3 regions of the Bradyrhizobium sp. USDA 4341 genome follow, and region 3 is predicted to be linked to each of the others. Evidence: riboswitches for the same ligand, from Rfam matches in the RefSeq annotation. Region 3 holds a riboswitch; each other region holds the start of a gene.
What was found. Region 3 has a riboswitch for cobalamin ahead of ACVIGB_RS36440 (TonB-dependent receptor). Riboswitches for the same ligand answer to the same signal wherever they lie in the genome.
Positions count from the first base shown of each region.

Region 1 (8,141 bases), 1.6 Mb from region 3:
TTTGCGGGCTTGCGGTGCTGAGGCGTCCCCGCATTGTTGCGAGTGGCGATCTTCATGCCATTTCAGAGCGATGAATCAATCCACAGCAAGTGTCGGCACTCAGGGCATTGCGGCAGTTAGCTCTGGCAGGGCTTAGGCGACTCACGCTAGTCATCATGTTCAACCGCCTCGCTGACAATGGGACTGAAATGGTGATAGCCACTCCTGAATTGCTGGTCTCTTCTTACGCGCTTGAAGTGGACGGCCGACTCAAAGCCGAATTCGCAACCAGGGACGGCGCCCGGGCTGGTGGAGCAGAACTAAAGAAGCGTTTTCCCACGCTTCAAATCAAGATCTATGACACGCAGACGAATGCCCGCGAGGAAGTTTAGATTAGGCTCAATTCGATCTTCGATCCTCGCAGCAAGGCTGCGGAACTCCTCGCCGGGGGCACTCGGGAAGGGGTCCCGCCGCCATCGAGGATGCCGGCGTCGCTATCACTGCCCCGTTCCCCGGGGGTCCTCTTAAACCGGTCTCGTCGCTGCACTCGGTCCCCCGGGTTCTTGTTGGTCGCGCGATGCGCTGCGCGCTCGCCGGATCGGGCCTGGCCTCAGCATCTCCTCGCCTGATCCGTGAAGGATAACACGCGGCGCGCTGGCGAGAGCGCGGATGTATCTTTTTGCACCAGTTCCGCCGCGACTACTGTTGGGGCAAGAGGCATCCTGATGCCTGGCTGTCCCCATTGCGGCTTGCGGGCCGGAGAGAGCCCGCCTCCTATTGGCATAACTGGGACGCGTAAATTTTCCGGCGGATGGATCTTGCTGTGCGGCCGAGGCCTCAGCGCTCAAGAGTAGCGCTACCATCCTGATCAGTTGTCGAGGCCCTTCGCACCCCTTCCAAGCGTCCCGTTCATTTTGATCTAGGTGACCGTTCATTTTGATCTATGTGATGGAACCAGGACCCCGGAGGAAGAGTCGCAATCCTCTTGGCAAGGAAAGATTGCGGCTCCCAATCGTGTCCCTCGCGCTTGTCGAAGGTGATGACCCCATTTTGGGTGAAGTGGCGGGGGCCTGGTATGTTGCAGTTCACCAACAGCAGAACGCGCCACCGGTCCGCTTTCTCGGTCGGCTTGTCATTCGCCGCCTCAACGTAATCCACGACTACAGGTTCGACGATGTGACAGCGGCCGCGTCGGAGCAGATCGCCGAGCTTGCCTTGCGCGGTCGTGACAAAGTTGAAATTGACCGGATCATGCAGAAAACGAAGGTTTGCGTCTTTTTCGCCGTCGGTGACTTCACTGGCGATGAGTGAAAGCGCCAGGGCGCGCCAGCCGAATTCGATAGGCTTTGCATAGGGAGACGCAACTTCAATCTTTCCGTCGGTCCCGACCTTCCATGTAATAACGTAATGTTCGTCTGATCCGTTATCCTGATGCCTGGTCCAGCAAAGGTAAACATACTCAGTGTGGTCGATGCCTTCGGCGATTCCCCAGTTTCGAGGGACGAATTGCGCCACTTTCGAAACTTTGGAGACAATCTGCTCGATTGTCTCACCGTCTCGCGCTCGCCAGGTTGACTTGACTCGTTCGACGAGCGCGCTTTCGCCGGCTCGCGCAGTGTTGCCCGTCGCAACCAGCCCAGCAAGGAAAACTAGCGATTGACAGAGACAAAGCACGCCTCTTGCAGACATTCTCTTCATAACGGCCGGACCATCGGTTTTTCATCCTCACGTCAAAGCGGCAGCCCTCGATGCTATCCTCGATTGGAAGAAGTTAGCGGCAACGTGACGCGGGCACCTGCCGATGTCCCGCGCGAGCAGGCGCTGTCTGTCCCCTCGAGCCACGCGCCGCTAACTTCAGTGGGCCAGCTACAACCCCAATTTGCCGTGCTGGACCTGCCCAGGGGGAGAAGTCTGGGCACCCTTGAGCTTGCATCCTTCGTGCCAGGAAATGGCCGGCAAATCGCGCCAGATTCGTGCAGTGTTTGTCGGCTTTCCGACCGACGCTCGTTTCTATGTTTCCATTCAGCCGATCGGCTCGGGCTTGTTCAGCTTTTGTCGTGCCGATCTTCGAGGCCCAAGCGAAGGCCGCTGCCGATTTACGGATGAGAAATCGGGAAGCGCTTTGGAGAGCTGTTGAACCGTCTGGTCCGGTGTTGTCACCCGAACGCCTGCGATCGCTATCGGCCGTAATTGATGATAAGCAGAAATCGCTCGTCACCGCCGGGCGTGTGGAATCGTCGGAAGCGCGTTCTCAGGCAGGCGGATGATATGGTGCGCAGGTTTCTACCTACGCGCACGATGTTGCAGTCTGCTCAATCCAGCTGCCTCGGCTCCGCATTCATGGTTGGATGAGCCGTTTCCAGTCGCGACAGCCGGCAAGCGAGAAACGATCAAGTCACGCTAGCTTCCTCTCGAGTTACTCAACATTCTCGAGAGCATCTGTCTGACGGATTGATTCATGAACGCTCTTACCAGGCCACCCGAACGGGCCGACCGCAAAGGCGGTGACAGCAAGGACGCCGACGGTGCTCCGAACAGCCATTGTCATTGCGGGCATCCCGGTGTTCGTAGAGGTGAATCGATATGCATGCCCGAGTATTATCGGCATCAGAGACCGCAAATCGCCTACCAGGATTGGTTGGTTCGCAGATAAATATGCGCGCCCGGTATGCCCGATGGAGTTTTCGCAGGTGTTTTGTCCCTGGCGCGGTTCTTGACTGCCGAGAGACCGAAATGCCACTCGAAGCGCCGTGACTTGCGCCTTCGACAATTCTTTCGCCACATACATTGGAGAGTGCTTCTATTGGAGAGTGCTTCTATTGGAGAGGCTTCCAACCGTGGTCAACTTTCGACGTTAAATGGTCATTTGAATCACTGATGATGGCAGCATTGACGTGAGAGAGTCATCTGAGAGGTTGACGGAAGAGGCCTCTTGCCGATATTCCAAATCGTAGAGGTTCTCCGGTCCCGCTGGATTCGGAGCTAAGAGGGAAGCCGGTGAACATGCCGGCGCTGCCCCCGCAACTGTAAGCGACGAGCCGCTGTCCAACAAAGTCACTGAAGCCCGTGCGGCTTCGGGAAGGCCGGACAGCAGCGATGACCCGCAAGCCAGGAGACCTGCCTCGACCACATATACGTCCACGGGCGGGGTGTCCCGGTGGTGCGCCAAGCCGCCGCCGCTCGGGCGATCCTGCTTGCGTCCGCCAAGGCCTTTGCCCCCAACTACGGGGTTAGCGCTATGTCTCTTCTCTCCCTTCCGGTTGCCACGCTTGGAACGCCTCGGATCGGTCCAAGACGCGAGCTCAAACGCGCGCTTGAAAGTTACTGGGCCGGCGCAATCAGCGAACAGCAATTGCTCGAGGACGCAGCTGGCCTGCGTGCTGCGAACTGGGCCCGCCAAAAATCCCTCGGTGTCACCGTCATTCCGTCCAACGATTTTTCGTTGTACGACCAAGTGCTCGACACCTCTGTCATGGTTGGTGCCATCCCGGAAGTCTACGCGTCGGAAATCGAGTCGGTTTCGCTCAAGACGTACTTCGACATGGCACGCGGTTCACAATGCGATCGCCAGAATACCAGTTGCAGCCACGGATCGGGCGGATTTGGCGCGCCCGCACAGGAGATGACCAAGTGGTTCGACACCAACTACCACTACATGGTTCCTGAATTTCATCGGGGACAGACGTTCCGCCTATCTTCTCGCAAGCCTATCGAGGAGTATGAGGAAGCCAAGGCCCTGGGGTTCCAGACGCGCCCTGTCCTGATCGGGCCGGTCACATTCTTGAAGCTTGGCAAGAGTGCGGATCCTGCGTTCCAGCCGCTGTCACTCCTGGATGAGCTAATACCGGTCTACATCGAGGTTCTGCAAGAACTAGGCAAAAGGGGAGCAAACTGGGTTCAATGCGACGAGCCCTGCCTGGTCCTGGATCTGGAGGAGGGGACGCGAAGATCTTTGCTGCACGTCTATGATCGGCTCGCCAGGGAAGTACCAAACGTCAAGATCATGGTCGCGAGCTATTTCGGCGATCTCGGCGACAATCTGGACACAGCTTTGAACATGCCCGTTGCCGGACTGCACGTGGATTTGGTTCGCGCACCGAACCTGTTGGACCGGATCATTGCTGCCCGGCGAAGTGATCTCGTCATGTCCCTCGGCGTCGTCGACGGACGAAATGTTTGGCGGTCGAACCTGTCGGCGCTCCGCCAGCAACTGGATCCCGCCATTGCGAAGCTAGGCAGGGATCGTGTTCAGATCGCTCCGTCCTGCTCGCTGCTGCATGTGCCCGTCGATGTTGAACTCGAGACCGGACTTGCATCCGATCTCAAGAGTTGGCTTGCCTTTTCGGTACAGAAGATGCGTGAGCTTGCGATCCTGGCGCGGGCACTCGCGGGTGATCAGAATGTTGCTCAAAGTCTTGCTGAATCGCAGTCGGCGGTGACCGGCCGCCGGACTTCACCAAAGATCCGTGATGCCAATCTTGCGGTGCGGATGCGAGCGATCGACGAGGCCATGTGCCGGCGCGCCAGCCCATTTGTCCGTCGAGCCGAGATCCAACGCAAGCGCTTTAGACTACCGGCCTTTCCCACCACGACGATCGGATCCTTCCCGCAAACCCCAGAGGTCCGGAATGCCCGCGCGGCACATTCGCGAGGCGCCATGAGCGACGAGCAGTACGACAAATTCCTCAAGGAGGAGACTGCGCGCGCTCTGCGTTGGCAGGAGGACATTGGTCTGGACGTGCTCGTGCACGGCGAGTTTGAGCGCAATGACATGGTGCAGTACTTCGGCGAGAAACTCGCCGGCTTCGCATTCACCAGAAATGGTTGGGTGCAATCCTATGGCTCGCGTTGTGTCAGGCCACCGATCCTATTCGGAGATGTTTTGCGGCCAAAACCGATCACTGTGGATTGGTGGCTCTACGCGCAATCACTGACCAGCAAGCCGGTGAAGGCGATGTTGACCGGGCCAGTAACGATCTTGAACTGGTCGTTTGTTCGCGATGATATTCCAAGAGGCGAGGTCTGCCGGCAGATCGCACTGGCGATACGCGACGAAGTCCGCGATCTCGAGATAGCCGGTGCGAGCATGATCCAGATCGACGAAGCTGCCCTGCGCGAAGGATTGCCGTTGCGCCGATCGGAGTGGGCGGCCTACCTTCAATGGGCTGTCGACAGCTTCCGCATTTGCTCATCAGGCGTTGCAGATCAAACCCAGATTCATACTCATATGTGCTATTCTGAGTTCAATGACATCATCGACGCCATTGCTGCAATGGATGCGGATGTCATCTCGATCGAGACGTCGCGTTCGAAGATGGAACTGCTCGATGCGTTCAGGAACTACAAATATCCCAATCAGATCGGGCCGGGCGTGTACGACATCCATTCTCCGCGCATTCCCGAGGTAGGCGAAATGAAGGAGCTGATGGCCTTGGCTCGGCAGCGGTTGCAGGATTCGCAGCTCTGGGTCAATCCGGACTGTGGTCTGAAGACGCGCAAATGGGAGGAGGTTCGCCCGGCGCTGATCAACATGGTCGCCGCCGCCCGGCAACTGCGCGCGGCATCTGATCGGCCAAGTCGTTGATCCTGCGCTTGGCGCTCTCCTCCAGGGCGCTGATCCGCTCATAAAGCGTTGCGCTCTGGATCATCTCGACCGAGCTTGCACGACGGAAAAAAGCCCGGCCGCGCTTAGCAGGCCGGGCGAAAGTTAAGTCTGAGAGGAGCGACGCTGAACATCGCCAACTTCCATCGGCGGAGGGAGGACAGCCGATGGTCCGATTGCCGGCGAGGACATTCGCCGTAAATCTGAACCCGAGTTAAAGCACGGCTCAGCATAGCTCAATCATGCTGTGGTATGCTACCGATGTAGTCGAGTATCGGAAGACTAAACCAAGGTGTGCCTGCGATGAGCACCTTCACAAGGGTTTGCCGAGCCGAGCAAAGACTGCGGGTGGCGACGCCCGGCCGTCTTGGTACCGACCGAGGCGAAGTGCAATTAACGCGGTTTCCTGCCGCTCGATCGGCGCGACCATACGAGCAAACGCGACCGCAAAAATTACTCAAGCAGCCAATGCGTGAGTGGCTTCTTGTTGATCACTGCGCAGGCAGTCGCTGACCGGCTCCACTCAATGACGAAGGTTTGGAACTCTGTTTGGAATGCATGAGCGGATCGACGCGCGACCGTGAAAGTGGCGGACAAATCGGACGTTCCACGATCACGGGGGCGGTCCGAACCCGCATAAGCCAGTTCACTGGTGACCGAAGTGCGGGATCGCTGGAGTGGTAAGCCCGCCGTTCACACGATCAGACCGCCGGGCTGTGCGTAGCCCCGCACCGAGCAAGGTGAGCGTCGAACGCTGAGGCGACGCACCGGACCAGGAACCGGGCGCCGTCGGCTACGGAAAGCCGGCCGTTGTCAACCACGACGGCGCCATCTGCGATAAGGCTGTCAAGCCGGGAATGATCGACAACGGCCGAATCCGGATCCCTGCCGTGACGGCGAGACGTCTCGGAGAGATCGATTGTCATGTCGCACATAATTCGTTCGATGATCTCCGCCCGGTAGCGATCATCATCGGTCAGTAAATAGCCCTTCGCCGTCGCGAGCCGATCCTCGGTGATGCGAGCGAGGTAATCCCTTGTCGAGACAGCATTCGCGACGAACCCCTGTTGCAGGCGGCCGATGGCGGTGGCACCGAGGCCAATAAGGGTGCCTGCGCAATCGTCAGTATATCCCTGGAAATTGCGGCGCAACCTGCTTTGCTTCGCCGCCACAGCGAGATTATCATGCGGCAGGGCGAAGTGATCGTGGCCTACGCGTACGTATCCAGCGTCAACCAAAGTGTGAGCTACCATTTCGGATTGGAGGTAGCGCTCGACGCTGTCGGGCAGAGTGGATTCGTCGATCTTGCGTTGATGCTTCTTGAAGGTCGGAACGTGCGCGTAACCAAAGGCGGAAAACCGGTCCGGATGCAACTCGAGGCATTTGCCGACGGTATCCAGGCACGAATCGACCGTCTGTCGGGGCAGCCCATACAGCAGGTCGAAATTGATCCGGCAAATGCCGGCGTGGCGTAACCGCTCGACCGAAATTGCGGTCTGTTCGAAGCTCTGCGGGCGGTTGATGGCCTGCTGGACGACCGGGTCGAAGCTCTGCACGCCAAGGCTTGCCCGGTTGACCCCGCTATAGCCCAGGGCTTCCGCCATCGGATTGCTCAACATGCGCGGGTCGATCTCCACGGCGATCTCGGCATCAGGCAGGACGGCAAACGAATAACGCAACGAACCGACCAAATCGGCGAATGTTTCAGGTGTCATGATCGTTGGCGTGCCACCGCCGAAGTGGATATGAGAGATTGGCTGTCGTTGGCCAATGACCTCTGCAACGAGGTAGGCTTCAGTGCGTAGTCCAGCCGCATAGATCGCGATCGGATCGTCGCGTTTCGTGACAGATGTATGGCAGCCGCAGTACCAACACATGCTTCGGCAAAATGGCACGTGCACGTAGATCGAGGCGGACCGTCGGCCGTCGAGAGATTTGAGCCAAGCTTGATAGTCGACCTCCCGAACTGACGCTGAGAAATGAGGGGCGCTCGGATAGCTGGTGTAGCGCGGTAGTCGGTGCTGCCCGTAGGATTGTGCTAGGTCCGGTCGCATGGGGATGCCTCTCTCGCTCTCTGGGCGCCCGATTATCGGACAGATGCATGGTAAGCTTTGCGCTGCCTCAAATATCGCAGTTACTGATGGGCCGGCCGGTAGGTCATGCCCGCAGCGCATACATCATGCTTTGAATTGTGATGAAGCGGTCGCACGGCAGGAATGAACGTCCTTGGCAATGCACCTCCCATGGCTCATCATGGTCAAATCGAGCGAGAACGAGACGAAACGAAGCAGCAAACGGATCTTTATCGAAATTGACATCCGCCAGCTCTGCTGTTCAGACCGAACGTTCCGGGATCTGCGGTATCTCGCGATGGCGTGCCGCGATCCGAACCGGCCCCGAGCCCACGAATTCAGCCCGTGCCAGGCAAGGCTTGCGGAGGGAGATTGTTTCGCCGCACCCGCCTGGCCACTATCGCGCGTCTCCATTGGCTAGCAGAGATGAGAAATGCCCCGTTTCGCGCGATGCCAATGCGGTATGGTCGAGCCTGTTGCGGTCACGG
Region 1 covers NZ_JBSSGO010000002.1:7,981,152-7,989,292, forward strand. The annotation lists gene ACVIGB_RS43500 (hypothetical protein) at 156-371, shown strand; gene ACVIGB_RS43505 (nodulate formation efficiency C protein) at 889-1,494, opposite strand; cobalamin riboswitch at 2,917-3,118, shown strand; gene metE (5-methyltetrahydropteroyltriglutamate--homocysteine S-methyltransferase) at 3,218-5,563, shown strand; gene hemN (oxygen-independent coproporphyrinogen III oxidase) at 6,283-7,635, opposite strand.
Region 1: linked by a shared signal. The riboswitch ahead of metE (5-methyltetrahydropteroyltriglutamate--homocysteine S-methyltransferase) and the one ahead of ACVIGB_RS36440 (TonB-dependent receptor) in region 3 are both predicted to bind cobalamin.

Region 2 (8,141 bases), 340 kb from region 3:
TGAGACAATTGGCATTCGTGGTTATGGGTCCCGGGTCGCGCTTCGCTTGCCCGGGACGACGGAGGATGGATATCGGTCAACCCTACAACGGCTCGTCGTCATTGCCGTAGCGATCGACCTTTGGCGTGGCGATGTCGCCATCCTCATAATAGTCGTCGTCCTGTGGCGCTGCGGGCGGCGGAGGCTTTTTCGACTTGTCGTCGGTCTTGTCGTCGGTTTTGCCGCCGCCCTTGCTCTTCTTTCCGGCCTTGGCCATGCGTTTCCCCTGCGCGGGTCAAATCATCTGCCGGAATTCTACTCCAGTTCCCCGGGGCTTGTAACGTAAGGAGATGGCGCGGCCGGGTCACACCCGCCGCGCCCATCATGCTCTAAAACGTTGCGCCCGCCTTGACCATGTAGGTGCGGCCGGGCAGCGGATAGGCCGAAAAGCGGCCGGCCGTGAACGAGCTAGCGATGGCGTAGTCATAGTAGAGCGCGTTGAACAGATTGTTCACGCTGAGCGACCAGAAGAAGCGGTCGACCTGCCCGCTGAGCTTGAGATCGGCGGTGGCGTTGCCGGGAATCCGGCTCTGGGTGTTGGCCTGGTCGTTGTCCATGATGCGCGAGCTCCAGGCCCGCACCGTGGCGTCGAACACCAGATAGTTCTGCCAGATATTCCAGGTCACGCCGAGATTGCCGGTGTAGCGCGACACCAGCGGCACGTCGTTGCCGGCCCACATGCCTTCGCGGAAGACGGCACGGGTGATCGCCATGCCGCCGCGCAACGTCACGGTGTCGCTGACCTTGAGCGAGGCGCTGGTCTCTGAGCCGTAGCGGCGGGTGGGGTCGAGATTGACGTTGTAGAACAGCACCGGGTTGAAATGTATCTCGTTCTCGAGATCCATCAGATAGACGCTGGTCTGGACCTGAAAGCGATTGGTCCTGACGCGGAAGCCGCCCTCGACGTCCTGCGACGTCTGGGTCTTGAGCTGGAAGTTCTGCGGGATCGGGGCGAAGGTCAGCGGGTCGAATGACGGACCCGATGCGACGCGTTCGTCGACGTCGGGCGTGCGGAATGCGCGCGCGGCGCGGCCGAACACCGAGAAGGTCTCGGTGAAGCGATGTTCGGCGCCGACATGCAGCGCGTATTGGGTCTCGTTGCTGTCGAGCGGCGCCGCCTGCGTGTCGAACGCAAACGGCGCATTCGGATCGTAGCGATCGCGTGCCGAGACGCTGGTATTCTGGACGCGCGCGCCGTAGGAGAAATCGGTGGTCGGCAGCAGGCCGATCGTGTGCTGCCAGTACCCGGCCACGGTCTGCTGCTCGATATTGTAGATGTGGTAGGGATCGACGCCCTGATAGGCGCCGCGTGCCTCGCGGAACGTCGAATCGTAATAGTCGATGCCGGTCAGGATCGTGGACGGCATTCCCAGCACGACGTTCTTGACGCTGAGGCGTGGCGTGAGCGACCAGGTCTGCAGCGCGGCATCATTATGGGTCGAGGCGAAGCTGATGGTCGGCACCGTGCCGAAGAAGCCGCTTTGCGTCTCGCGCTGCCGCCAGCCGCCGTCGACGATGAGGTCGACGCCATTCATCAGCGTCTTGGTGAAGCCGGCGGTGACGCTGGCGGATTGCTGGTTGGCATAGTCGAACGGCGTCGCCGCGCCGCGGCGATCGCTGAGCAGTTCGTTGACGCCGATCGACGGATCGACCAGCCGTCTGCCGGGCAGGCCGAGCTTCTGGTCGCTGCCGGTGATGGCGAGGAAGGCGGTGAGATCCGATGTCGTGTAGTTGACGTTGCCGACGGCGTTGCGCTGGTCGAGTGCGTTGTTGACGCGGTAGCCGTCGGACTTGATGCCGTTGCCGTAGAACGAGGTCGACCACGGGCCGGAATTGAGCGCAGCGGACACCGCGGCCATGCGGGTGTTGAACGAGCCGAAGCCGCCTTCGGCCCGGATCGTGGCCGGTGGACCGCCGGCGCCGGTCTTGGTGATGATGTTGACCACGCCGCCCACCGCGTTGTCGCCATAGAGCACCGCACCGCTGTTGCCGCGCGTGATCTCGATGCGTTCGATCGAATCGAGCGGGATCGTGGTGAGATCGAAGCCGGCCTTGTCGACGTCGTTGAGGCGGCGGCCGTTGAGCAGGAACAGGGTGTTGTCGGAGGCGAATGCGCCGAAGCCGCGCAGGTCGACCGCGGTCTTGGCGCCGTTCGGGCCGCCATAAAGCGATTGCAGCTGCACGCCCGGCACCTGCGCGAGAATCTCGGGCAGCGACTGCACCGGCGAATGCGCGATGTCGTCGGCGGTGATCACGGTCGAGGAAGAGCCGACAATGCCGGCGAACTGGCGGCCGCCGCCACCTGTGCCGCCCGTTCCGGTGGCCGGTCCGGTCCCTGTCGTGTTCGATCCTGCTCCGCTGCCCACATTGTTGCCTTGCGTGGTGCCCGGCGCCGGGCGGCGCGGGGCCGGCGCTTCGTCAGCGGCCGGCTTGGCGCGCGTAAAATTCTGGTCGCCCGGCTTGGTGATTTCGATGGCCGGCAGCTGATTGGGAGAGGGCGCCTGCTGCGCCCGTGCGGTTGAGAGAACGATTGTCGACGCGATCATCGTCGACGCGAGCAGAAGCGCGCGGCGCCGCCGATGGGAAAGGATGAAGAACATCTAAGTGAGACCTCGGTAACGTCAGTGGCACGTCACCGCCAACCAGTCTCACCATCGTGCTCGCAGGCTCAGCTGCTTGCAGCCTCAAGTGAAGCTCATGCCTGTACTCCCCGACCGGCATCTTCGCGTGTGACCACGGCTGACGGCAGGTCTCCTGGCTCGCGGGTCGTTACCCTTCGTCGCCTTCCCAGGACCGAGATTCCCAGTGGCCTGTGACGAAGGATTCACCGCATACAGTTGCGGGGGCAGCCGCGGCGTTGGGGAAGTTTCCCCGCACCGCATTCCCTTTTCATCTCATGAAAGAACCGTCATGTTCATCTAGGGTTCGGCTGGGCAGCAAAGTCAATCCGGCGGAGGTCGGGCGGCCGCCAGGTGGCCACGGTTTCTGTCGAGTGTCGCTTGTCTGCCACGGCGATCGCTGTAAGAGCATGGATCCAATGAGCGTGCAGGATTTTGCCTTGGCGGCCGAGGTCGCGGCGCGGCGCCGGTGGGGCGCCACCGCGGCGCTGCTCGCGCTCGTGGTCCTGCTGCTCGTGCTCTCGCTCGGCATCGGGCCGGTGCGGCTGTCGCCGCTTGCGGTGATCGAGGCGCTGTTCGGCGGCGGCAGCGACGTGGCGCAGGTGATCGTGCGCGAGATCCGGCTGCCGCGCACCATTCTGGCATTCGCGATCGGCGGTATTCTCGGGCTATCGGGTGCATCGCTGCAGGGCCTGCTGCGCAATCCGCTGGCCTCGCCGTCGCTGTTCGGCGCGCCGCAATCGGCGGCATTCGGCGCGGTGCTGGTGATCGCGCTGGGCCTCGCCGATGTGCGCTCCTACGCGCTGCCGGTGGTCGCGATCATCGCCGCGTTCGGCTCGGTATTCGCGTTGCTCGCAATCGCCGGCCGCAATGCCGGGCTGCTGATCCTGATCCTCGCCGGGCTCGCGATCTCGAGCTTTGCCGGGGCTGCGACGGCGCTGGTGATGAATCTCTCCGCCAATCCGTTCGTGGTGCTGGAGATCGCATTCTGGCTGCTCGGCTCGCTGGAGGACCGCAGCTTCCAGCACGTGGCGCTTGCGCTGCCCTTCATCATCGCGGGCGCGGCCGTCCTGCTCAGCCAGGCGAGCGCGTTCCGCGCGTTGACGCTGGGTGAAGAGGCGGCGCAGAGCCTCGGCGTCGATGTCGGGCGGCTAAGGCTGCTCGTGATCGCGGGCGTTGCGCTCGGCGTCGGCGGCGCGGTCGCCGTCACAGGTACGATCGGCTTCATCGGTCTCGTCGCACCGCATCTGATGCGCCCCCTGATCGGTCACGATCCGGCGCGGCTGCTGGTGCCGAGCGCGCTCACCGGTTCGGCATTGCTGCTCGCCGCCGATATCGCGGTGCGCATCATCCCCTCGACGTCGGATATCAAGGTCGGCGTGCTGACCTCGATCATCGGCGTGCCGTTCTTCCTCTATCTGATCATGCGCGAACGCCGTGCGCTGGGCGGAGGCGTAGCATGACGCTGCTGTCGGCCACCGCGCTCAATGCCTCGCTCGGCAGCCGCAAGGTGCTGCACGATGTTTCGCTGTCACTGGAAGCGGGCCATCTGGTCGCGCTGGTCGGCCCGAACGGCGCCGGCAAGACCACGCTGCTGCGCGCGCTGGCCGGGCTGATTCCATCCGACGGTGAGATCAGGATCGGCGGCGACGCGCTGGCCGCGCTTGCGCTGCGCGAGCGCGCGAAGCGCTTCGCCTATTTGCCGCAGGGGCACATGGTGCATTGGCCGCTGCCGGCGCGCGATATCGTCGCGCTCGGCCGCTATCCGCATGGCGCGACCGATCCGGCGCGGTTGTCGCAAAAGGATATGGAGGCGGTGCTGCGCGCGATGCAGGCGGTCGACGTCACTGAATTCAGCGACCGCCGCGTCACTGAGCTGTCCGGCGGCGAACGCAGCCGCGTCGCGCTGGCCCGCGTGCTGGCGGTGGAAGCGCCGGTGATCCTCGCCGACGAGCCGACCGCCTCGCTCGATCCGCGCCACCAGATCGACGTGATGCAGAAGCTGCGCAACGTCGCCGACACCGGCGTGCTGGTCATCGTGGTGACCCACGATCTCGGGCTCGCCGCGCGCTTTGCCGATCACGTGCTGGTGCTGTCGGACGGGCGGCTGGCGGCGCAAGGTGCGCCCGCTGAAGCGCTGTCCGAGAGCGTGCTGGCCAGCGTGTTTCGGGTCAGTGCCTACCGCGCCGAATTTCAGCGCGAGGCCGTCATCGTGCCATGGGCGGACGTGTGATGAGGATGCAGCGTCTCGCAGCGGTGGCCGCAGCGGCATGGCTGATCTCGTGCGCTGCCGCGTCCGCCGCCGGACCGCGCATCGTCTCGATGAATGTGTGCAGTGACCAGCTCGTGCTATCGCTGGCCGATCCGGACCAGATCCTCGGCCTCAGCCGCTTTTCGCGTGATGCCTGGCAATCCTGGGCGGCCGAGCAGGCGCGAAACTATCCGCTTCTGTCCGGCGAGGCCGAGGATGTGCTGCTGCTCAAGCCCGACCTCGTTGTGGTCAGCCTGTTCGACAAGCGCGCGACCCGCGATCTCCTGAAGGCCAACGGATTGCACCTCGTCGAATTCACGGTGCCGCGCTCGCTGGACGAGGTGAGGGACCAGATCCGCGCGATGGGCGACGTGGTACAGCATCCGGATCGTGCGCGGGCCGAGATCGCGCGCCTCGATGCGGCGATCGCGCGTGCGCGGGCGGTGGCTGATGGTCATCACTATCGGGTGCTGCCGGTGGAGCGGCGCGGCTTTGTCTCAGGTCGCAGCAGCCTGATCAGCTCGCTGCTCGCGGCAACTGGCCTGACCAACGCGGCCGGAGAGCTCGGCTTCAGCGCGGGCGGATTTGCCTCGCTGGAGGCAATTGTAAAACTGAGGCCGGATTTCATCCTGGTGTCGGAGGCCGGCGATCGCGCCGAGGATGAGGGCCGCGCCTTCCTGCTGCATCCGGCGCTGGAACGCTTCTACCCGGAGAGCAAGCGGATCGTGCTGCCGGAGCGGCTGACGGTCTGCGGCGGCGTGATGCTGGCGGACGCGCTGGATCGGTTGACGGCGGAACTCAAGCGGGTGACGCGGTGATCCCTCGTCATCCGTCATCCTGAGGAGCGCGTAGCGCGTCTCGAAGGATGCACGGCCCGGATGCTTCCGGGCGTTCGCGGAGGGAGCGGGGCCGTCGCCCTTCGAGGCTCGCTTCGCTCGCACCTCAGGGTGACGGTGCTAGAAATTGTGCGCGGCTAACGGGTTACCCCATCACCACCGGCCCGCCGGCCTTCTTCCACGCATCGATGCCGCCTTCGATATGGGCGGTGTTCGCCAATCCCGCCTTCTTCGCGGCGGCTACCGCCATCGCGGAACGTTCGCCGAAGGCGCAGAAGAACACGACGCGGCGGCCGGTCGCGGCCGCGACTTCGCGCAGCATGCCACCGGGCTGCAACGTGGCGCAAATCCCGGGATAGGGCGCGTGCAGCGCGCCGGGAAGCATGCCGTGCTTGTCCCGTTCGCCGCTCTCGCGCAAATCCACCAGCAGGATATCGGGTCGGCCGAGGCTCGCGATGGCGTCGCGCGCGCTAAGGGAGAGGCCTTCCTTGGCCAACTCGTCCTGGTGCAGGCCGACATGCATGTTGGCGGGCAGCACGACGTCCATCAGCTTTGGGTTCGGCAAATTGAGGTTGTTCATCAGCTCGACATAGTCGTCGATCGATTTCACCTGCAGCCGCGGATTGTAACGCTTCTCCTCGCCGATGGTGGAGACGGTGTCGCCCTTGTAGTCATGCGCGGGGAACACCAGGGTTTCCTCGGGCAGCTTGAGCAGGCGGTTGAAGATCGAATCATACTGCGCCCGCGCGCTGCCGTTCTGGAAATCGGTGCGGCCGGTGCCGCGGATCAAGAGCGTGTCGCCGGTGAAGACGCGGTCGCCCATCAGATAGCTGTAGGAATCGTCGGTGTGGCCCGGCGTGTACAGCGCCTCGAGGCAGAGGCCCTCGATCGTCACTCTGTCGCCGTCGGAGACGCGCATCGACACCACGTCGGCCTTGCTCTGCTCGCCCATGATGGTGATGCACTGGGTGCGGTCCCGCAGCTCGCCGAGGCCGGTAACGTGATCGGCGTGCAGATGCGTATCGACCGCCTTGACCAGCCGGAGGTCGAGCTCCTGCAGCAGCTTGCAGTAGCGGTCGGCCTTCTCCAGCACCGGATCGAGGATCAGCGCCTCGCCGCCGGCGCGGCTCGCGAGCAGATAGCTGTAGGTGCCGGACACGCTGTCGAAGAGCTGGCGAAAGATCATGACGGCTTACCTGTTCTCCGGGTCGAGTCGTGAAGAGGATATTATTCCATAGATAGGGTCGATTCAAAGCAAATCTATCCCCTGAGCCAATCCGTCACCGTCACCCCCGCGCAACGGCTTTGCCGTTGTCGCTGGAGGAGCCGCGAAGCGGCGTCTCGAAGGGTGGACGGCCGGGACTTTTGACAAGAGGAAAAAGCGCGCGGAGACGTCGCGGCCGTTCACCCTTCGAGACGCGCGCAAGGGCGCGCTCCTCAGCGACTGTGTTCTTCGTCAAGCGGGTTGCCATAGTTTTTGGTCCCTGAGCATGGCGTTGAGGATGGTGAGGACTTTGCGAGCGACGGCGATGAGGGCGACCATCTTCGGCTTTCCGGCTGCCAACAGGCGTCGATAGAAGACCTTGAGTTGGGGGTGATATCGGCTTGCCGAGAGGGCGGCCATGTAGAGGCCGGCGCGCAGTGCAGCTCGCCCGCCGCCGATCATGCTCTTGCCCTTCCAGCGGCCGGACTGGCGGGTGAACGGAGCAAGGCCGGCGAGGCTTGCGATCTGGCGCCGATTGAGGGTGCCGAGTTCAGGCACCTCGGCCAGGAACGTGCGGGCAAGCGTGTTGCTCACCCCCGGAAAGCTGACCAGCAGTTCCTCCTTGGCCCGCCAGATCGGCGAACCGCGCACCAGCGTGTCGATGTCGTTGTCGATCTCCAGCAGTTCTTTCTCGAGGACCTTGATGTGGCGGGCAAGGCTCTTGCGAACGCGCACATTCTCGGCCCGCTTCTCGCGCTGTCGCTCGGCAACGATCATCTCGATGATCTGCCGCCGGCGGCTGACAAGTTCGGCCAGAAGCCGGGCTTCCTGATCCGGCATCGCACGCGGCGTTGGCTTCACCGCCTCGACAAACCGCGCGATGATCGCCGCATCGATCGGATCGGTCTTGGCGCGCTGGCCAACCGCCTGCGCGAAGTGCCGGATCTGGGCCGGATTGACCACCACCAGCGGCAACTGGGCGCCGGCCAGCGCCGCGGCGACAATGGTCTCGAAGCCGCCTGTCGCTTCCACCGCTACCAGCGTCGGCGAGCAAGTCTGAAGACGGGCAACAAGTTCTTCCAGGCCTTTGCCGTCACGCGCCACGGCAAAGGCTTCCCCGCTCGGATGCAAATGCACATCCAGCCGGTCTTTCGATACATCAATGCCAACATAGATCGCGTCCATCTGCACCC
Region 2 covers NZ_JBSSGO010000002.1:6,064,548-6,072,688, forward strand. The annotation lists gene ACVIGB_RS34765 (hypothetical protein) at 83-256, opposite strand; gene ACVIGB_RS34770 (TonB-dependent receptor) at 369-2,639, opposite strand; cobalamin riboswitch at 2,767-2,964, opposite strand; gene ACVIGB_RS34775 (FecCD family ABC transporter permease) at 3,077-4,120, shown strand; gene ACVIGB_RS34780 (ABC transporter ATP-binding protein) at 4,117-4,890, shown strand; gene ACVIGB_RS34785 (ABC transporter substrate-binding protein) at 4,896-5,726, shown strand; gene ACVIGB_RS34790 (MBL fold metallo-hydrolase) at 5,890-6,930, opposite strand; gene ACVIGB_RS34795 (IS110 family transposase) at 7,201-8,133, opposite strand.
Region 2: linked by a shared signal. The riboswitch ahead of ACVIGB_RS34770 (TonB-dependent receptor) and the one ahead of ACVIGB_RS36440 (TonB-dependent receptor) in region 3 are both predicted to bind cobalamin.

Region 3 (8,141 bases):
CGTGGTCGTCGATGCGCTGCATGGCGAGGTGCCGGCCGCGTTGCTGTTTCCCGCGGACCTCGATCATTTGCCGGCGCCGCGCGAGACCGCGCCGCGCCGGCCGACATCCGACCGGTTCGAAACGCTGAGCTGGACCTCGGAACGGCCGGTGCGGTTGCCGCGCTTGCAGCAGGCGATCGGTAGACTGGCGCCGAAGCTGGCGCGGGCGAAAGGATTGTTCGAGACGGTGGAGCAGCCCGGCCGGCTGACGGTGTTTCAACTCGCCGGCGGACGCGCGACACTGGCCGCGGGCGGCGTGCCGGCGCCCGGCGTGCCGCGCACGCGAATCGTGTTCATCGCCGAGATGGGCGCTCTGTCGCGGGCCGAGATCGATGCGATCATGGAAGCCTGTGTCGAAGCCGAGTGATGCGAAGCTAGTTTCCCGTCACCCTTGTAAGTCAGGAGGCGCTGGATCGAATAGAGTGTCCGGTGCGGTAACGGACGGAAGACCGCTTCACCCCAGGGCTTTGAAGCCCGTGCCTCAGCGCGGCGCCCCGTCCGTTGTTCCATTGAACCCGAACAGTCGCGAGGGCCGCCTGGCGAGCCCGGTTGCGCAAGGATGGGTGCAGATGGACGCGATCTATGTTGGCATTGATGTATCGAAAGACCGGCTGGATGTGCATTTGCATCCGAGCGGGGAAGCCTTTGCCGTGGCGCGTGACGGCAAAGGCCTGGAAGAACTTGTTGCCCGTCTTCAGACTTGCTCGCCGACGCTGGTAGCGGTGGAAGCGACAGGCGGCTTCGAGACCATTGTCGCCGCGGCGCTGGCCGGCGCCCAGTTGCCGCTGGTGGTGGTCAATCCGGCCCAGATCCGGCACTTCGCGCAGGCGGTTGGCCAGCGCGCCAAGACCGATCCGATCGATGCGGCGATCATCGCGCGGTTTGTCGAGGCGGTGAAGCCAACGCCGCGTGCGATGCCGGATCAGGAAGCCCGGCTTCTGGCCGAACTTGTCAGCCGCCGGCGGCAGATCATCGAGATGATCGTTGCCGAGCGACAGCGCGAGAAGCGGGCCGAGAATGTGCGCGTTCGCAAGAGCCTTGCCCGCCACATCAAGGTCCTCGAGAAAGAACTGCTGGAGATCGACAACGACATCGACACGCTGGTGCGCGGTTCGCCGATCTGGCGGGCCAAGGAGGAACTGCTGGTCAGCTTTCCGGGGGTGAGCAACACGCTTGCCCGCACGTTCCTGGCCGAGGTGCCTGAACTCGGCACCCTCAATCGGCGCCAGATCGCAAGCCTCGCCGGCCTTGCTCCGTTCACCCGCCAGTCCGGCCGCTGGAAGGGCAAGAGCATGATCGGCGGCGGGCGAGCTGCACTGCGCGCCGGCCTCTACATGGCCGCCCTCTCGGCAAGCCGATATCACCCCCAACTCAAGGTCTTCTATCGACGCCTGTTGGCAGCCGGAAAGCCGAAGATGGTCGCCCTCATCGCCGTCGCTCGCAAAGTCCTCACCATCCTCAACGCCATGCTCAGGGACCAAAAACTATGGCAACCCGCTTGACGAAGAACACAGTCGCTGAGGAGCGCGAAGCGCGTCTCGATGGGTCACGGCCACCAGCCGGGCCGTGCATCCCTCGAGACGCGCGTTCCGCGCTCCTCAGGATGACGGGTTACCTCTCCGTGTCAGCAGTAGATGTCGCTGGGCTGTGTGTCATCGCAGCAGCATCATCCCGCAAAGCATGTGTGCGACAATCGCATCGAATTGACAGCCCATCCCGCACCACCTATCGTTTCTGCCGACGGTTCCCTTCGGGGATCAAAAGGGAATGCGGTGCGAGGGTAACCCCAATGCCGCAGCTGTCCCCGCAACTGTAAACGGCGAGCCTTTCGTCAATTTGCCACTGGGCCACTCCGCCCGGGAAGGCGTCGACAGGCGATGACCCGTGAGCCAGGAGACCTGCCGTCAGTCGTGGTCACACGCGAGCACATCGGGCGGGGGCGTCCTGGTGGGATCGGAGCACTGCCTTTGCGGCAATGCGCCAGTCCGCGTTCGCGGTGACGTGCCACGTTACCGCGAGTCCTTTCATGTCTCCGTCCTCTCCCGCTGCGCGCAAATGGCGCCTCGGTCTCGTTTGCTCCCTGTCATCGCTGCTGCTGCCGGCTGAAGGTTCGGCACAAACATCTCCACCCACGACGCTCGATCCGATCGAGGTCGCACCCTCGACATCCACAAAGCCCAAGCCCGCGGCGCGAAGCCGCAACTCGGCGACGTCGTCGCGGCCGCGCGCCAGACCTGCAACGGCGGCGGCAACCGCTGGCGCGCCGCGCGCCGCGGCGTCAGGTGCATCGGGATCGGCATCGCCGACGCTCAACGCCACCACGCAGGGAGGCACCGGCAGTCGTCTCAACCTGACGCCGCTGCAGACGCCGGCCAGCGTCGAGATCATCACGTCGCAAACCATTGCCGAACGCGGCCAGCATAATGTGGTCGATGCCGTCACCCAGAACGCGGCCGGGTTCATCGCAACGCCGGCGCCCGGCAATGGCGGCCTGTCGTTCAGCACCCGCGGCTTTGCCGGCAGCAACTCGGTGATGACGCTATACGACGGCACGCGCTTCTATATCGGCTCCGGCACCCTGACGTTCCCCTACGACACCTGGTCGACGCAACGGGTTGAAGTGCTGCGCGGTCCGGCCTCGGTGCTGTACGGCGAGGGCGCGATTGGCGGCGTCATCAACGTCGTTCCGAAAAAGCCGCAGGGCACGCCCTATAATGAGGCCGAGGTCTCGCTCGACAGCAATCTGACGCGGCGGCTGTCGGTCGACAGCACCGGTCCGATCAATCCCAATGTGTCCTACCGTATCAACGCCACCGGCAACATGTCGGACGGCTGGGTCGATCGCGACAAGACCTCGAATGCAGTGGTCTCCGCCGCCGTGCGCGTGCAGGCATCGGACAATCTCGCCTTCACACTGTCCGAGGATTACGGCGACCGCAGCCCGTCGCGCTATTTCGGCACGCCGCTGATCAGCGGCTCGATCCAGGACGCGCTGCGCTTCAAGAACTACAACGCATTGGACAGCGCGATCCGATATCAGGACAGCTGGACCCAATTCAAGACCGAGTGGGACGTCGCCGACGGCATCAAGATCAACAACACGCTGTATTATCTGACCAGCGAGCGGCACTGGCGCGATATCGAAAACTACACCTGGAACCCGAAGACCCAGCTGATCGACCGCTCCAGCTACATCGAGATCTTCCACGACCAGAAGCAGCTCGGCAACCGGATGGATGCGACCTTCAGCGGTCACGTCCTCGGGCTCGCGAACCAGTTCGTCGCCGGGTTCGACGTCAACCGGATCGACTTCACCCACACCAACAATTCGCCCTATGGCGGCGCGTCGTCGATCAATCCTTACGTGTTCGATCCCGGATCGTTCTTCGCGACGACCACGGCGACGACGCCGGGCTTCAACGCGATCGTCAATCAATACGCGCTGTTCGCCGAAGATCGCCTGTCGCTGACCGATCAATTGTCGCTCGTCACCGGCGTCCGGTACGATCGTCCTGAGGTCGATCGCACCGACTACAAGACGCCGGCGAACAGTTTTGAAACCACGCTGTCGGGCACCAGCTGGCGAACCGGGTTGGTGTACGAGCCGATCAAGAACCTCGCGTTCTACGGTCAGTATGCGGTCGGCGTCGATCCGGTCAGCAACCTGATCTCGCTGTCGACCTCGCAGAAAACCTTCCAGCTCGCGACCGGCAAGCAGACCGAAATCGGCGTCAAGCAGTCGTTCTGGGGCGGCCGCGGCGAGTGGACGCTGGCAGGGTACGAGATCGTCAAGACCGGCCTGACCATTCCCGATCCCAGCAATCCGACCGCCGGCCTGGCACTGCAGATCGGCCAGCAATCATCCCGCGGGGTCGAAGGAACGATCGGGCTCGCGCTGAACGACGGCTGGCGCGTCGACGCCAATCTTGCGCTGCTGCGTGCCCGATACGACAACAACAGCCAGGTGGTCGGCGGCAAAGTCGTCAGCTACAACGGCAATGTTCCGGTCAACGTTCCGCAGCAGGTCTCGAACGTCTGGCTGACCTGGGACTTCGCGCCGAACTGGTCGGTCTATGGCGGCGTCCAGATCGTCGGCGCGATGTACTCCGATCTCGCCAACACCCAGCTGCGGCCGGGCTACAATGTGGTCAATGGCGGCATCAGGTGGAAGCCGGATGACCGCACCACGGTCGCGTTCCGGGTCTACAATCTGTTCGACAAGGTCTACGCGGTGACCTCGAACGGGACGGGGCAGTGGCTGCTCGGCATGCCGCGCACCGCCGAATTGTCCGTCAACGTGAAGTTCTGACCATGCGCAACGCTCTGATCCGGCGAGCGCGGCGATGGCTCTATGTCGTCCATCGCTGGATCGGCATTGCGACGTGTCTGTTCTTCGCGATGTGGTTCATCTCCGGCCTCGTCATGATGTACGTGGCGTTTCCGCGCCTCACCGACAGCGAGCGCCTCTCCGCGCTCCCCGTCATTCTCTGGAACAAGGTGCAGGTCGCTCCTGATCGCGCGATGGCGATCGCAGGTGCGGAGCATTATCCGCGCGATCTCCGGCTCTCGATGCTGGACGACGTTCCGGTCTATCGCGTGACCCCTTGGAAGGGGGGCGCCGTCACCGTCTCGGCGATCGATGGCCGCGTGATCGAACGGATCACGCCGGATCAGGCGCTTGCCGTCGCCCGGCATCACCCGCGTGCCGTGCAGCCGCAACTGCTCGATACGGTAACGCGCGATCAATGGTCGGTCACCGCGCGCTTCGATCCGTTGCGGCCGCTCTATCTGATCGGCCTCGGCGACGCCGATGGCACCGAACTTTATGTCTCGTCGCGCAGCGGCGAGATCGCGCTCGACACCACGCGGCGAGAGCGCGTCTGGAACTGGCTCGGCTCGATCCCGCACTGGATCTATCCGACCGTGCTGCGCAAGGACGGCCCGTTGTGGCGGGACGTGGTGCTGTGGATCTCGGGCATCTGCCTCGTCGTCGCGGTCACCGGCTTCTGGATCGGCATTCTGCGCCTGCGGCTGACGCGCCGTTACGCTGATGGCGCCGTCTCGCCCTATCGCGGCTGGATGGCCTGGCATCACGTCGCCGGCCTCGTCGGCGGCATCTTCGTCTTCACCTGGATGTTCAGCGGCTGGTTGTCGCTCAATCCCGGCGGCGCCTTCTCCGGCCGTGGCCTCACGCGCGAGATCGCGGTCGGCTACAGCAGCCATGATGCACCCGATATCGTCGCTCGCTTGCAGTCGCCGCCGCAGGTATCGGCGGTGGAGGCGCGCTTCGTCTGGATCGGCGGACGCCGGCTGATGGTGCTCGACGACAGTAGCGGCCGCCGCAGCCTCGCTAATCCCGTGATCGGCGCGCCCGTGTCGCTCTCGCAGGATGAGATCATCGCGGCCGCCCGGCGCGCGATGCCGGGAGCTGCGATGATATCGGCGCGACAGCTCGATGAACCGGACGCCTACTGGTACACGCTGCACCAAGCGCGCGAGCTTCCCGTGCTGCGGATCGGCTTCGACGATCCCGCCCACACCTGGCTGCACATCTCTCCGGTCACCGCCGAGATCCTCGACCGCAGCGACGACAGCCGCCGGTCCTATCGCTGGCTGTTCAACGCGCTGCACAGCCTGGACTTCCCGCTGCTGCTGCGCATCTCACCGGCGCGCGATGTCGTGGTCTGGCTGCTGTCGGCGGTCGGCACCATCGTCTCGATCAGCGGTATCGTGATCGGCTGGCGCCGGCTGCGGCGGCGCAAGGTGCGGCCGGCGCGAGGTCTCCGCCCTTGTTAGCAGATTGTCACAATCTGTTTCTATGTTGCGCCTGCCGCGGGGTTTGACGAACAGCTCTATCGATCACCGATAGATCGTGCTGTTCGGCTGGGCTTGAGGATCAAGGCGGCGCCTCATGCACTTTGTTCAATGGGTCGGAAGATCGGGCTGCGCTCGAAGCATGATCGGATGTGGCAGCGCTTTCTTGGCCTGGTCATAGGCACTCTCGTTGCCGGGAATATCCAGACGGTAACGATGGCCGCAAGCCTTGAATCAGTTCGGACGCCGGCAACGGTCGACTTCGATATTGGCAGTCAGCCTCTGGTCTCCGCGCTCGATGCCTACAGCGCGGCCACCGGTCTTCAGGTCGTTTACGACGCCACGCTGGCCGGGGGACGCCGCGCGCAGGCCGTCAAGGGATCGATGACGCCCGACATGGCGTTGCAGCTCCTGCTCGAAGGAACCGGTCTGGTCGCGGTCTATGCCGCGGCCAACGCCTTCACGATTGTGCCTGCGGCCACAGCGCCGCAGACGGCGTCGATGCACAACTTCATGCCGTATCTTGCGGCCGTCCAGAGCAGCGTCGAGGAGGCATTCTGCCGGTCCGCGCTGACCGCGCCGGGCGGCTATCGGATCAAGTTCAAGTTCTGGATCGGGCATGCCGGCGAGGTGCTGCAGCCCCAGCTGCTCGGCTCGACCGATGACAGCGCGCGTGACCAGGCGATCGCCGCCCTGTTGCGTGCTGTCGTCATCGGCCGGCCGCCGCCGCCGGACATGCCGCAGCCCGTCGTGATGGCGGTTTCGCCGCGGCCGCCTTCCGAGACCGGCGACTGTGCTGCGCGCGACCCGAGGCGCCCGGGACCGGTCGCGCGATGACGGAAACCACTTCGACCACGCTTCGGCAGGTGCTCGTCGAGCGCTACGACGAGCTTCGCCGCCGCCTCGCGCGGCGTCTCGGCGACGAAAGAGCGCGCGAGACCCTTCACGAGACGTGGCTGCACCTTCGCGACAAGAACGGCCCGGGCGTGGTGGACAGCCCGATTGGCTATCTGCTGCGCAGTGCGCTCAATCTTGCGATCAGCCGGGAGCGCCAGGAGACGCGCCGCATCAAGCGGTTCGAGGTGCAGCCGATGCTCGAGATCGCCGACGCGGCGCCCGGGCCGGAACGCGAGGTCGAATCGCGGGAGCAGATTGCGCATCTGGAGCAGGTGCTTGAGGAGCTCACCCCGCGGCGCCGGACGATCCTGCTCGCATCCCGCCTGGAAGGCACGCCGCTCCGGGAAATCGCCGCGCGCCTCGGCGTTTCGCAGCGCTTGGTGGAGCTTGAGCTGAAAGCCGCGCTCGAGCATTGCGCCAAGCGGTTTAATAAAAAGGTCACAAGGCGTTTCGGTCCGGCGCCGCGGGAAACGTCCTGATAGGAGAGCGTCAGAGTGTTGCGTATTTGGATGGACGTGCTGCCAAGAGAAATGCCCGATCGATGACACGTAGCGACGAACCGTCGGAGGAGCTGACCGCGATCGAGAGCGAGGCGCTTGCGCGCGTCCAGCGGCTTGGTTCGGGGCAGGCCACCCGGCGGGACATCGAGGAAACCAGGCACTGGGGAAGCCAGAGCAGCGCCCATTCGGAGGCGCTGGCGCAGGCCAGCCTGCTCTGGGATCAGCTCGGCCCAGCCGGCGCCAACCTGTTGAAGCGGCGTGGCGATTCCATGCTGGCGGACGTCCGGCGGCAGCCGCGGATGACGCGGCGGGCGGTGCTCGGAGGCGCGCTGGCGACGTCGGCCGCCGCCTATCTCGTGGTGTCGCCACCGCTGCAGCTGTGGCCGTCGCTGCAGGATGTGATGGCGGATTATCGCACCGCCGCCGGCGAGCAGCGCAAGCTCACGATCGATGGCGGTGTCAAGGTGACGCTGAACACCGGAACCAGCGTCAATGTTCAGTCGGGCGACAGCAGCCAGGATCGCATCGAGATCCTGACCGGGGAAGCCGTGATCGCGGCGCCCTCCGCGAGCCGCGAGGTGCGCGTGGTTGCCGGCGACGGCGAGATGAGTGCGCGTCAGGCGCAGTTCAACGTTCGTCATGAGCCGCGCAGCACCTGCGTGACGTGCCTCGATGGCGAGGTCCGCGTCACCCGTCACAGTTCCGTCGCGGCGCTGCGCGCGGGGCAACAGGTCAGCTATGCAGCGCTTGGTCTCGCGGCGCCCATGCCGGTCGATCCCGCCGAGGTGACAGCCTGGCGCGACGGCATGCTCATCTTTCATGACGCTCCGCTCGGCAACGTCGTGACGGAGATCAACCGTTACCGGTCTGGCAAGGTCATGGTGACGAACG
Region 3 covers NZ_JBSSGO010000002.1:6,409,038-6,417,178, forward strand. The annotation lists gene ACVIGB_RS36430 (CobW family GTP-binding protein) at 1-406, shown strand, start outside; gene ACVIGB_RS36435 (IS110 family transposase) at 609-1,541, shown strand; cobalamin riboswitch at 1,764-1,959, shown strand; gene ACVIGB_RS36440 (TonB-dependent receptor) at 2,066-4,348, shown strand; gene ACVIGB_RS36445 (PepSY domain-containing protein) at 4,351-5,835, shown strand; gene ACVIGB_RS36450 (STN domain-containing protein) at 6,070-6,690, shown strand; gene ACVIGB_RS36455 (RNA polymerase sigma factor) at 6,720-7,229, shown strand; gene ACVIGB_RS36460 (FecR family protein) at 7,292-8,141, shown strand, end outside.